One region of the Pseudomonas sp. FW305-E2 genome, then DNA from elsewhere that is predicted to be linked to it. Evidence: riboswitches for the same ligand, from Rfam matches in the RefSeq annotation. Region 1 holds a riboswitch; each other region holds the start of a gene.
What was found. Region 1 has a riboswitch for cobalamin ahead of AC3WLP_RS05905 (TonB-dependent receptor). Riboswitches for the same ligand answer to the same signal wherever they lie in the genome.
Positions count from the first base shown of each region.

Region 1 (3,264 bases):
TTGCGTACACCAGCCCGACGCGCCAGTTGCCCCCTTGCAGGCTGCGATCGCTGCGGCTGTCGTTGGTCAAGTTGTTGCGGTCGATGTGGTTCTGGTCGCGACGCACGCCGGTAACCAAAGACAGGCGATCGCTCAATTGCAGGCGGTTTTCGGCAAACAGGGCAAAGGTATGGGTGGTCGAGAGTGTTTGCGGCCGCAACGGCGAGGCGCTATGAAACCCGCCGGGCTGCGGCTGCCACGGGTCGAGGTAGTCGCCGCCGACATCGTTGTAGGGTGAATTGCTGTCGACGTTGAATCGCACCTTGTTGTATTCGGCACCGAGCACGGTCTTGCTGTCCAGGCCGAACAGGGTGTGGTCGAAGGTGAAGGTTTGACGGTCGCCGAACTGTTCCTGGTTGTGCTTGATTTCCAGGTAGCTGCCGCGCAGCAACTGCTGACGCCCGGCGTCCCAGCTGTAGTCTTCGGCGTTGCGCCAGTGGCGGCGGCTTTTGATGTAGTACAGCTGGTTGCTGGCGCTGAGCTGGTCGTTCAGCGCCCAGTCGGTCGTTAACCGGGTCCATTCATCAACGTACTGCTGCACGTCGTTCTGCACGTTGTAGTTCTTTTTGCGCAGGCTGCTGCGGTAGTGGCCGTCGATCAGCGGGGTACCGTAGTAGTTGGCAGGTTGTGCATCGCCGCGGTCATGGGCCAGCGTGAAGCTGAGGTCATCACTGGCGTCAAAACGCAGCGCGGCGCTCAGGGCCAGGCTACGTGAAGCGGTGCGGTCGACCCAGCCATTGCCGGCCTGTTGGTTCAGCGTCAGGCGGTAGCTCAGGCGCTCGCTGAGGCTGCCGCCGCTGTCCAGGCCGAGCTGCTGGCGGTCCCACGAGCCGTAACCCAGTCGCAGGTGGTTGCGCACCTCGCCGGCAAAAGGTTTTTTCGGGATCACGTTTATCACTGCGCCGGTGGCGCCTTCGCCATGCAGTACCGAGGCCGGGCCGCGAATCACCTCGATGCGTTCGACCATCCACGGGTCGACCGGGAAGGTCTGTGTGCCGGCACCGGTGTACAGGCGCGCGCCGTCGAACAGGGTCATCACTGAGCTGTGGCCGGCAAAGCCGCGGGCAGACAGGCCTGTACCGCCGTCCCCCGGGGAGCCGACGAAAGTAATGCCCGGTGAGCGGGTCACTGCATCCTGCACCGTGATGTTGTTGCGCTGCTGAATCTGCCGTTCGCTGATACTGCTGGTGCTGGCCGGTGTTTCCAGGGCGCTGAGGCCAAGGCGCGAACCGGCCTGGGTCGGCGTGGCCAGGTCGATGGTGCGGTTGTCCTGGGTGTCGGTGATGGCCGTGGAAGGCAGGGCCAGAGGCTGCGGGTCGCGGTCATCAGCCAGCGCCGGCAGGGCAACGGCCAGGCAGGCCGCCAGGGGGTGAAGTTTGAACATACGGGACATGTCGTTCCACTGCTGCAGGAATGAATGGATCCCGGTGGAAAACACGCAAAGGCGAACCATGCAGGCAGGCGCGCGCACGGATTCCGGCCTGCGCCCGCCCACCGCGGGTTGCCAAGTGAAGCTCCAGGCCGGTCTCCGGGCTTGCGAGGGGCATGAAACCTTCACCTTCCCATGCTTGAGCACAGTGGTATCTCGAAGGGTTCGCTCGCTTACCGTTGCGGGGGCAGCACCGGACTTGTCGTGGGCAACACGACGCACCGGTTTCCCGTTTCACCCTGCGCGCGGCGGCGCAGGGCACCTGAAACTGGCGCGCATCTGACCATTGAAAGGCTGGGGCGTCAAATGTTGGTGTGCTGTGAATGCTGAGAAAAAACAACAGGTTGTGCGTTTTTGCGGCGCCGGAGCCCCATTTGGCAAGAAGATCAGGCCCCAGCGTGATGAGTTGGCTGGGGAGGCAGGCTTGCCTGTAAAGCTAGCGCCCGCGGCGCCGCGATACCCGTGCCTCGATGTTCTTGCGCCCGATCAGCAGCGGCGGCTTCTCCACCACCGGCTCATCCGCCAGCCATTTGTACATCACCAGGCAGTCCACCAGCCCCAGGCGGGCATGACGGTAGGCCTTGGGCAAACGGCCGACTGTTTCAAAGCCCAGCTTGTGCCATAGCGCCACGGCCACTGCGTTGGTGGCTACCACCGAGTTGAACTGCAATGCCAGAAAGCCTTCCTGGCGCGCCAGCTTTTGCGAGTGCTCGCACATCAAGCGCGCCACGCCCCGGCCGCGCGCCTGTTCGCAGACCATGTAGCCGCAATTGCCCACATGCGCACCAGGCCCGGCAGCATTGGGCTTGAGGTAATACGACCCCAGTAGCTCGCCATCTTCTTCGGCCAACAGCGTGTGCAAGGGCAGCTCCAGCCACAGCTGGCGCGCCTGTTCGAAGCTCAGCGCCGGGTCGAAAGCGTAGGTTTCACGGGCTTGGACAATGGCCTGGAAGGTGGGCCAGAAACGATCAAAATCTTCCGGCGTCATGGGGCGAATGTGGATCATGCGGGTTCCTGCGCGGGGTGAGCCGCCCAGTCTGGGTGGCGCGGCGCCGTCGCGCAAGGGCGGCGACGCCGTTTGTGCTCAACCGTTGGCCTTGCCCACCGCGTCCATTGCGCGGGCCGAGTACACCAGCGCGGCACCGGCGTTCATGGCCACGGCCACGCCGAGGGCCTCGGCAATTTCCTCGCGGCTGGCACCCGCTTTGACGGCCTGCTGCGAATGCACGGCGATACAGCCGTCGCAGCGGGTGGTCACAGCCACGGCCAAGGAGATCAGCTCGCGGGTCTTGGCATCCAGGTGGTTGGTTTTGGCGCCTGCACCGCTGGCGGTCATGTAGCCGGCTACGGTGTCGGGGGAGAGTTGCTTGAGATCGCCGATGCCGGCCATCAACTGCTTACGGTAGGCGTCCCAGTCCATCATGCTCATCGTCTTCACCTTGGGGGGTTGCGAGTGGAGCTTTCAGGCTAGTCGAAGCGTGGCACGTGCGAGGCGGTACTTTGGTGGGTAAACGCAGGTCACTCGTACAGTGGCCTGCGTTGAGCCTTCAGATGTAGATGAACACCAGCACCAACGCCGCGACCACTGCCCATTTTTCCAGGTAGTAGCGCAGGCGATTGCGCTTCTTCAGCGCCTTGCCACGCTCGCGGATCTTGTAGATGCGGGTGAACAGGCGGTTGATGCCACCGGTCTTGTCGCTGGCATCGTTGGGCGCAGCGGCAGCGGCCATCACGTTGCGGCTGAACCAGCGGTTGAACGCGGTTGCCCAGCGGTACTTGAGCGGGCGTTCGACGTC
Region 1 covers NZ_JBYSYE010000004.1:173,644-176,907, forward strand. Annotated here, with positions in the region: gene AC3WLP_RS05905 (TonB-dependent receptor) at 1-1,432, opposite strand, end outside; cobalamin riboswitch at 1,542-1,749, opposite strand; gene AC3WLP_RS05910 (GNAT family N-acetyltransferase) at 1,905-2,474, opposite strand; gene AC3WLP_RS05915 (carboxymuconolactone decarboxylase family protein) at 2,553-2,897, opposite strand; gene lpxO (lipid A hydroxylase LpxO) at 3,016-3,264, opposite strand, start outside.

Region 2 (3,264 bases), on a different contig from region 1:
AGCAGTTCGGGCGCCACCTGGCCACCCGCAAAATGGCGCATGTCGCGGCGCTCGCCGATGGCCCGGTAAATGGCGGCGCGCTCGGCGTCGCTATAGGCGTGATCATTCATGGTCGCAACAGCGCCGCCGCCGCATCCGGGCAGGAAGGGAAATAGAAGTGCACGTAAGAGGCCGTCAGCCGGCCCAGACGATAAACCGCCTCGTTGCCACGCCCGCCGTTGGGGCTCAGGCCCCGGGCAATCGGTTCCAGCGCAGTGCTGGTCAGCGAATGGTGATAGGTGTGACCGCGCAAGGTCCCCTCCGGCAGCTCCACCGCCTGCAGCGCCAGGGCGGCCAGGCGCTTCTGCATGGTCGCCTCACCCGGCAGCAGGCCGAGCAGTTCGGCACGTTCACCGGCCACGTCAGTCAGGGCATCAAGCAGGTAAAGCATGCCGCCGCACTCGGCCAGCAATGGCTTGCCCTGCGCGTGGTGGGCACGGATCGCCTCGCACATCGGTGCGTTGGCGGCCAGCGCATGGTGATGCAGCTCAGGATAACCACCCGGCAGATACAGGCTGTCTACCGCCGGCAGTTCGTGGTCGTGCAGCGGCGAGAAGAACACCAGCTGGGCACCCTGGTTGCGCAACAGGTCGAGGTTAGCGCCATACGTGAAGGCGAACGCCTCGTCCCGCGCCACGCCAATGCGCACACCGGCCAGCGAGGCCACGCAGGCTTGCGGTTCAGGCTCGGCAAAGCTGACTGGCGGCGGCAACGCCGCATCGCAACTGGCGCCCAGCGCTTCGGCGGCGGCGTCCAGGCGGGTGTCCAGGTCATTCAACTCGCTGGCCTGCACCAGGCCCAGGTGGCGGCTGGGCAGTTCGATGCCGCGTTCGCGGGACAAGCCGCCATACCAGCGCAAGCCCTCGGTCAGGCTGCCTTCGAGCAGTTGCGCATGACGCAGGCTGCCTACCCGATTGGCCAGCACGCCGGCGAACGGCAGATCGGCCTGGTACCGCGCCAGGCCCAGGGCCAGGGCACCGAAGGTCTGGGCCATGGCTGTGCCATCGATCACCGCCAGCACCGGCACGCCAAAGTGGCGCGCCAGGTCGGCGCTTGACGGGGTGCCGTCGAACAGCCCCATCACCCCTTCGATGAGGATCAGGTCAGCCTCGCCAGCAGCTTCCCACAGCAGACGACGGCTTTCTTCGGCACCGATCATCCACAGGTCCAGCTGATACACCGGCGCGCCACTGGCCCGCTCGAGAATCATCGGGTCAAGAAAGTCTGGCCCGCATTTGAACACCCGCACCTTGCGCCCGAGGTTGCGGTGCAGGCGGGCCAGCGCAGCAGTGACGGTAGTCTTGCCCTGGCCTGAGGCGGGTGCCGCGATCAACACGGCGGGGCAGTGGCGCGATCGACTCACAGTTCGACGCCCTTCTGTGCGCGGATACCGGCCTGGAAGGCGTGCTTGAGCATGCCCATTTCGGTCACGGTGTCGGCCAGTTCGATCATCTCAGGCTTCGCAGCGCGGCCAGTGACAATCACATGCTGCATGGGCGGGCGGGCCTGAATGTCGGACAGTACCTGGTCCAGGTCGAGGTAGCCATGTTTGAGGGCGATGTTGAGCTCGTCCAGCACCACGAACTGTACACCTGGGTCCTGCAGCAACTGGCGCGACACCGCCCAGGCGGCTTGCGCAGCGGCGATGTCACGCTGGCGGTCCTGGGTTTCCCAGGTAAAGCCCTCGCCCATCACGTGGTAGCGCACCTGTTCAGGGAAGCGACGGAAGAACAGCTCCTCGCCGGTGCTGTTGCGGCCCTTGATGAACTGCACCACACCGCATTGCATGCCGTGGCCCAAGGCGCGCGCGAGCATGCCGAAGGCCGAACTGCTCTTGCCCTTGCCATTGCCGGTCAGCACCAGCAGCAGGCCGCATTCGTTAGGGGAATTGGCGATGCGTTCGTCGATGACCGCCTTCTTGCGCTGCATGCGCGCCAGGTGGCGTTCGTCGCGTTCGGTGGAATCGCTCATCAGGGTTCTCCGCTGGCTGGCACCACGGCAATGCGCGGCGACAGGTAATAGGCAGGCAAACGGAGAACGCGCAGAGGCCATGGCTGGGCGCCACGGTGCACCGCGCATCACCCTCCGTGATGCCGTTGGCAGTATCAGGCCGGTCTCCGGGCTTGTGAGTGGGCCTTGGCCCTGGCCTGCGCGCCTTCCCGGATGCTGGCATCCAGTGGCCCTGCGCGGCCTTTTACTCATCCACCGTTGCGGGGGCAGCGCCGGAATCGCGCCATGCTGGCGCCCACCGGCTTCCCAGTTTCACCCTGCCCAGTCGGGGCTGGCAGGGCACCTGAAACACGCCGCGAAGGTTAGAGGGTTGCACCGGGAGCGTCAATCGAAGCGGGAGGTCTGGCGGGTGAGCAAAACACCTTGAATCCAGGCAGCCGGTATCGGCCCCGAGCTAGAGGGGCCGCTAAACAGGCATGGATATCAAGGGTTCTGTGCCAGATGCCCTTGCGGAATCACCCGCTTGGCCTGCAGGTAGGCCTTGGCCCAGTAGCTGTTCGACAGGTAGTCCAGGCGCACGGTGCCACCGGTGGAAGGTGCATGCACGAAGCGCCCGTCCCCGACATAGATGCCGGCATGGCTGACCTGCGAGCCGCCACTGGTGGCGAAGAACACCAGGTCACCAGACTGCAGCGAACTGACATCCACCGTCGGTGCGCGCATGACAATCATCTCTCGCGTCGAGCGCGGCAGGCTGATGCCAGCAGCATCACGGTACACATACTTGATCAGGCCGCTGCAGTCGAAGCCGGAGTCCGGCGTATTGCCCCCCCAACGATAGGGCGTGCCAACCAGACCAATGGCGCGGATCAGTACGTCATCGGCAATCGGTGAAGGACTGGGCTGGCTATAGGTAACCTGCGGCTGTACCACAGGGGCCGGCGCAGGCGCACGGCTGGAGCATGCAGCCAGCAAGGCTGCCAAGGAGAAAAATGCGAAGCGCGCCATCTTTACCATGGCCAGAACATCCTGTCTGAGACCGCTGCGCTGCAGCCGAAAAGAGTTGAGAATTTAGATTAGACGCTTTCTGTAAATGCGCACGGCGGCGAGCTTTTTTTAAAGCATCACCGCCGCGGCAGGGTACATCATTTTGATATCAGTTGCGCGCGATGTTGGTCGGCGCCATGGCCAAGGCTCGCTTGGCTTCAATGAAAGTCTTGCTCCAGTAACGATCACCGAGGCTGTCGATGCGCACACCACCACTGCGGCGGCTGC
Region 2 covers NZ_JBYSYE010000021.1:61,926-65,189, forward strand. Annotated here, with positions in the region: gene bluB (5,6-dimethylbenzimidazole synthase) at 1-110, opposite strand, end outside; gene AC3WLP_RS16790 (cobyrinic acid a,c-diamide synthase CobB) at 107-1,402, opposite strand; gene cobO (cob(I)yrinic acid a,c-diamide adenosyltransferase) at 1,399-2,010, opposite strand; cobalamin riboswitch at 2,131-2,351, opposite strand; gene AC3WLP_RS16800 (C40 family peptidase) at 2,473-3,006, opposite strand; gene AC3WLP_RS16805 (C40 family peptidase) at 3,146-3,264, opposite strand, start outside.
Region 2: another riboswitch for cobalamin. It lies ahead of cobO (cob(I)yrinic acid a,c-diamide adenosyltransferase); the one in region 1 lies ahead of AC3WLP_RS05905 (TonB-dependent receptor).

Region 3 (3,264 bases), on a different contig from region 1:
GCAACAGGTTGCGCAGGGCGCTACCGAACATCACCCATACCCCCACGCTGGGCAAATTGACCAACGCGAACAAGGCCGCAATGACGATCACGTTGGTTACATAGCCTTGCGCTGGCGTGTAGGTGGTAATCGCCCCTACCGCCATCACCCAAGCCTTGGGGTTGACCCACTGGAACGCCGCCGCCCCCCAGAAGCCCAGCGGTTTGCGGGCACTGGACGCGGCCGTGCCGACCGGCCCGGAAGTGGCGATCTTCCAGGCCAGGTACAGCAGATAGGCGGCGCCGGCGTAGCGCAGCACCGTGTACAGGGGTGGCCAGGCCTTGAATACCTCACCCAGCCCCAGGCCGACGGCCAGCACCATCAGCATGAAACCAAAACTGATACCCAAGGCGTGAGGGACCGAGCGGCGCACGCCGAAGTTCACCCCCGAGGCCAGCAACATGGTGTTGTTGGGGCCCGGGGTGATGGAAGACACGAAGGCAAACAGCACAAAGGCGGTCAGCAGGTCGGCAGAGGCAAGCATGGCGGGCATTCCACTTTCTTTATGGGTGCTGTCACACTAACGGAGCGCCACTCCCAGCAACCGGTACAGTTTTATTAAATTACGCAGATACACATCACTGTACCGACAATCCGGATCAAGGAAGCCGTCACCATGAGCCTCACCATTCGCCCTGCCGTTCGTACCGATGCCGAGCAGATCCTCACCTTCATCACCGAACTGGCCGAGTACGAACGCGCGCGCCACGAGGTGGTCGCCACCCTTGCCGACATCGAGCACAGCCTGTTCGACGAAGGCAGCACTGTGCACACCCTGATGTGCGAGCGTGATGGCCGTGCAATTGGCTTTGCCGTGTACTTCTACAGCTACTCGACCTGGCTCGGGCGCAATGGCATCTATCTGGAAGACCTGTACGTAACCCCCGAGCAACGCGGCGATGGCGCCGGCCGGCAGTTGTTGCAGCACATTGCCCGCGAAGCGCTGGCGAACAACTGCGGGCGCCTGGAATGGAGCGTGCTGGACTGGAACGAGCCAGCGATCGGCTTCTACCAGAAGCTGGGGGCCCAGGCGCAGGATGAGTGGGTACGCTACCGCCTGGATGGCGACAAGCTGGCGGCATTCGCCCGCGGGTGATCGCCCGGTTTTTGCACTTCTGCCTGCTGGAAGAACACGGCAGGCCTGAGCCTGTCATACCTGCTGTTCGGAAGGCTCGCGCGCTGTATGACATTGACGCCAAGCCCGCCCCATGCTCTCCTTATGCCTCGCGTTCAGGTGCCCCTCAGGGGGTGAAACGGGAAACCGGTGCGTCCCAGGCCCTTCAGCAGGGCTGGACAATGCCGGTGCTGCCCCCGCAACGGTAAGCGAGTGAAGCGTCTGTACCACTGTGCCTCGTAGTACGGCATGGGAAGGTGACGCGTTCCAGGAGCCCAGCTCTTCCTCGCAAGCCCGGAGACCGGCCTGGCGTTCATGAACACCCCGCGGTGGGCGGGCGCTGTTGCATTCCCTTGGGCGACCACGTCCGGGGCTGCCGCGCTCGCCCATTGCCCACAAAAAGCAGAGGATCGCGTCATGCCCGTCACCAGCGCCAAACAACACAGCCTTGCTACCCCCGTTACCCTCAGCCAGCGTGTAATCATCGCCGTCGGTGCCAGCTTGCTGGGTTTGTGCCTGGTGTACTTTGCCGGGTTCTCGCACATTGAGGCTGTGCACAACGCCGCCCACGACACCCGCCACAGCGCCGCCTTCCCCTGCCACTGAGTACGCCTGATGATCACGCGCATTGCCCGTACTGCGGGTTTCAGCGGGCTTCTTGCAGCCCTGTTGCTGACCTTGCTGCAAAGCTTCTGGGTTGCCCCGCTGATTCTGGAGGCGGAAACCTACGAGTCCTCGGCCCCGGCCGCACACCACGAACACGGTAGCGAAGTGGCCGCTCATGAACACAGCGCCGAAGCCTGGTCGCCGGAAGACGGCTGGCAGCGCGTGCTGTCCACCACAGGCGGCAACCTGGTGGTCGCAGTCGGCTTCGCCCTGATCCTCGCCGCCCTGTACAGCCTTCGCGAGCCCAAACGCGCTGCCAGTGGCGCATTGTGGGGGTTGGCTGGCTTCGCCGTGTTCTGCCTGGCTCCCACCTTGGGCTTGCCACCAGAACTGCCGGGGACTGCGGCCGCCGACCTGGGGCAACGCCAAACCTGGTGGGTTGGTACAGCCAGTGCCACAGCGCTGGGCCTGGCCTTGCTGGTGTTCGCCCGCCACTGGCTGCTGAAGGCACTGGGCGCCGTGCTGCTGGTCATTCCCCATGTAATCGGTGCACCGCAACCCGAGGTGCACGAAAGCCTGGCCCCTGAAGCATTGGAAACCCAGTTCAAAGTCGCCTCCTGGCTGACCAACGCCGCCTTCTGGCTGGCCTTGGGCCTGCTCAGCGCCTGGCTGTTCCGCCGTTCCAGCCAGGCTTGATGCCTGCCTTCTATGCCGGTTTTGGCTGCCGCCGGGGTTGCCCGGCAGATGCCTTGCAACGCTTGCTGCGCCAGGCCCTGGACAATCAGGGGCTGGCGCTGGCCGACCTGCGCGGCATCGCAAGCATCAGCCTGAAGGCCGACGAGCCCGGCTTGCAGCAATTGGCAGAACGCCTCGGTTTGCCCTTGGTGCTGTACCATGGCGCGCAACTGCAACCCTATGAACCACTGCTCAGCCACCGTTCCGCCGCTGCCCACCAGCACAGTGGCTGTTGGGGCGTAGCCGAGAGCGCGGCACTGGCCCTGGCCAGCCAGCGGCAGGGTACGGCCAGGCTGCTGCTGACGCGCCAGGTACTGGGCCCGGCGACGCTCGCCCTGGCCTGCTGAGCGTTTCGTACCCTCTTTTTTGCCAGGACTTTGCATGACCATCTACTTTATCGGTGCCGGCCCCGGCGACCCGGAGCTGATCACGGTCAAGGGCCAACGGCTGATTCGTCAGTGCCCGGTGATCATTTATGCCGGTTCACTGGTACCCGCCGCCGTGCTCGAAGGCCACCAGGCCGAAACCGTGATCAACAGCGCCGAACTGCATCTGGAACAGATCATCGCTGCCATGCGCAGCGCACACGAAAAAGGTCAGGATGTGGCCCGGGTGCACAGCGGCGACCCCAGCCTGTACGGCGCCATCGGTGAACAGATTCGCCACCTGCAGGCGCTGGGCATCGATTACCAGATCATCCCCGGCGTTACCGCCACGGCAGCGAGTGCCGCCCTGCTCGGCTGCGAGCTGACCTTGCCTCAAGTGGCGCA
Region 3 covers NZ_JBYSYE010000055.1:8,124-11,387, forward strand. Annotated here, with positions in the region: gene AC3WLP_RS25230 (LysE family translocator) at 1-532, opposite strand, end outside; gene AC3WLP_RS25235 (GNAT family N-acetyltransferase) at 656-1,135, shown strand; cobalamin riboswitch at 1,255-1,477, shown strand; gene AC3WLP_RS25240 (CbtB domain-containing protein) at 1,571-1,759, shown strand; gene AC3WLP_RS25245 (CbtA family protein) at 1,769-2,455, shown strand; gene AC3WLP_RS25250 (cobalamin biosynthesis protein) at 2,455-2,841, shown strand; gene cobM (precorrin-4 C(11)-methyltransferase) at 2,876-3,264, shown strand, end outside.
Region 3: another riboswitch for cobalamin. It lies ahead of AC3WLP_RS25240 (CbtB domain-containing protein); the one in region 1 lies ahead of AC3WLP_RS05905 (TonB-dependent receptor).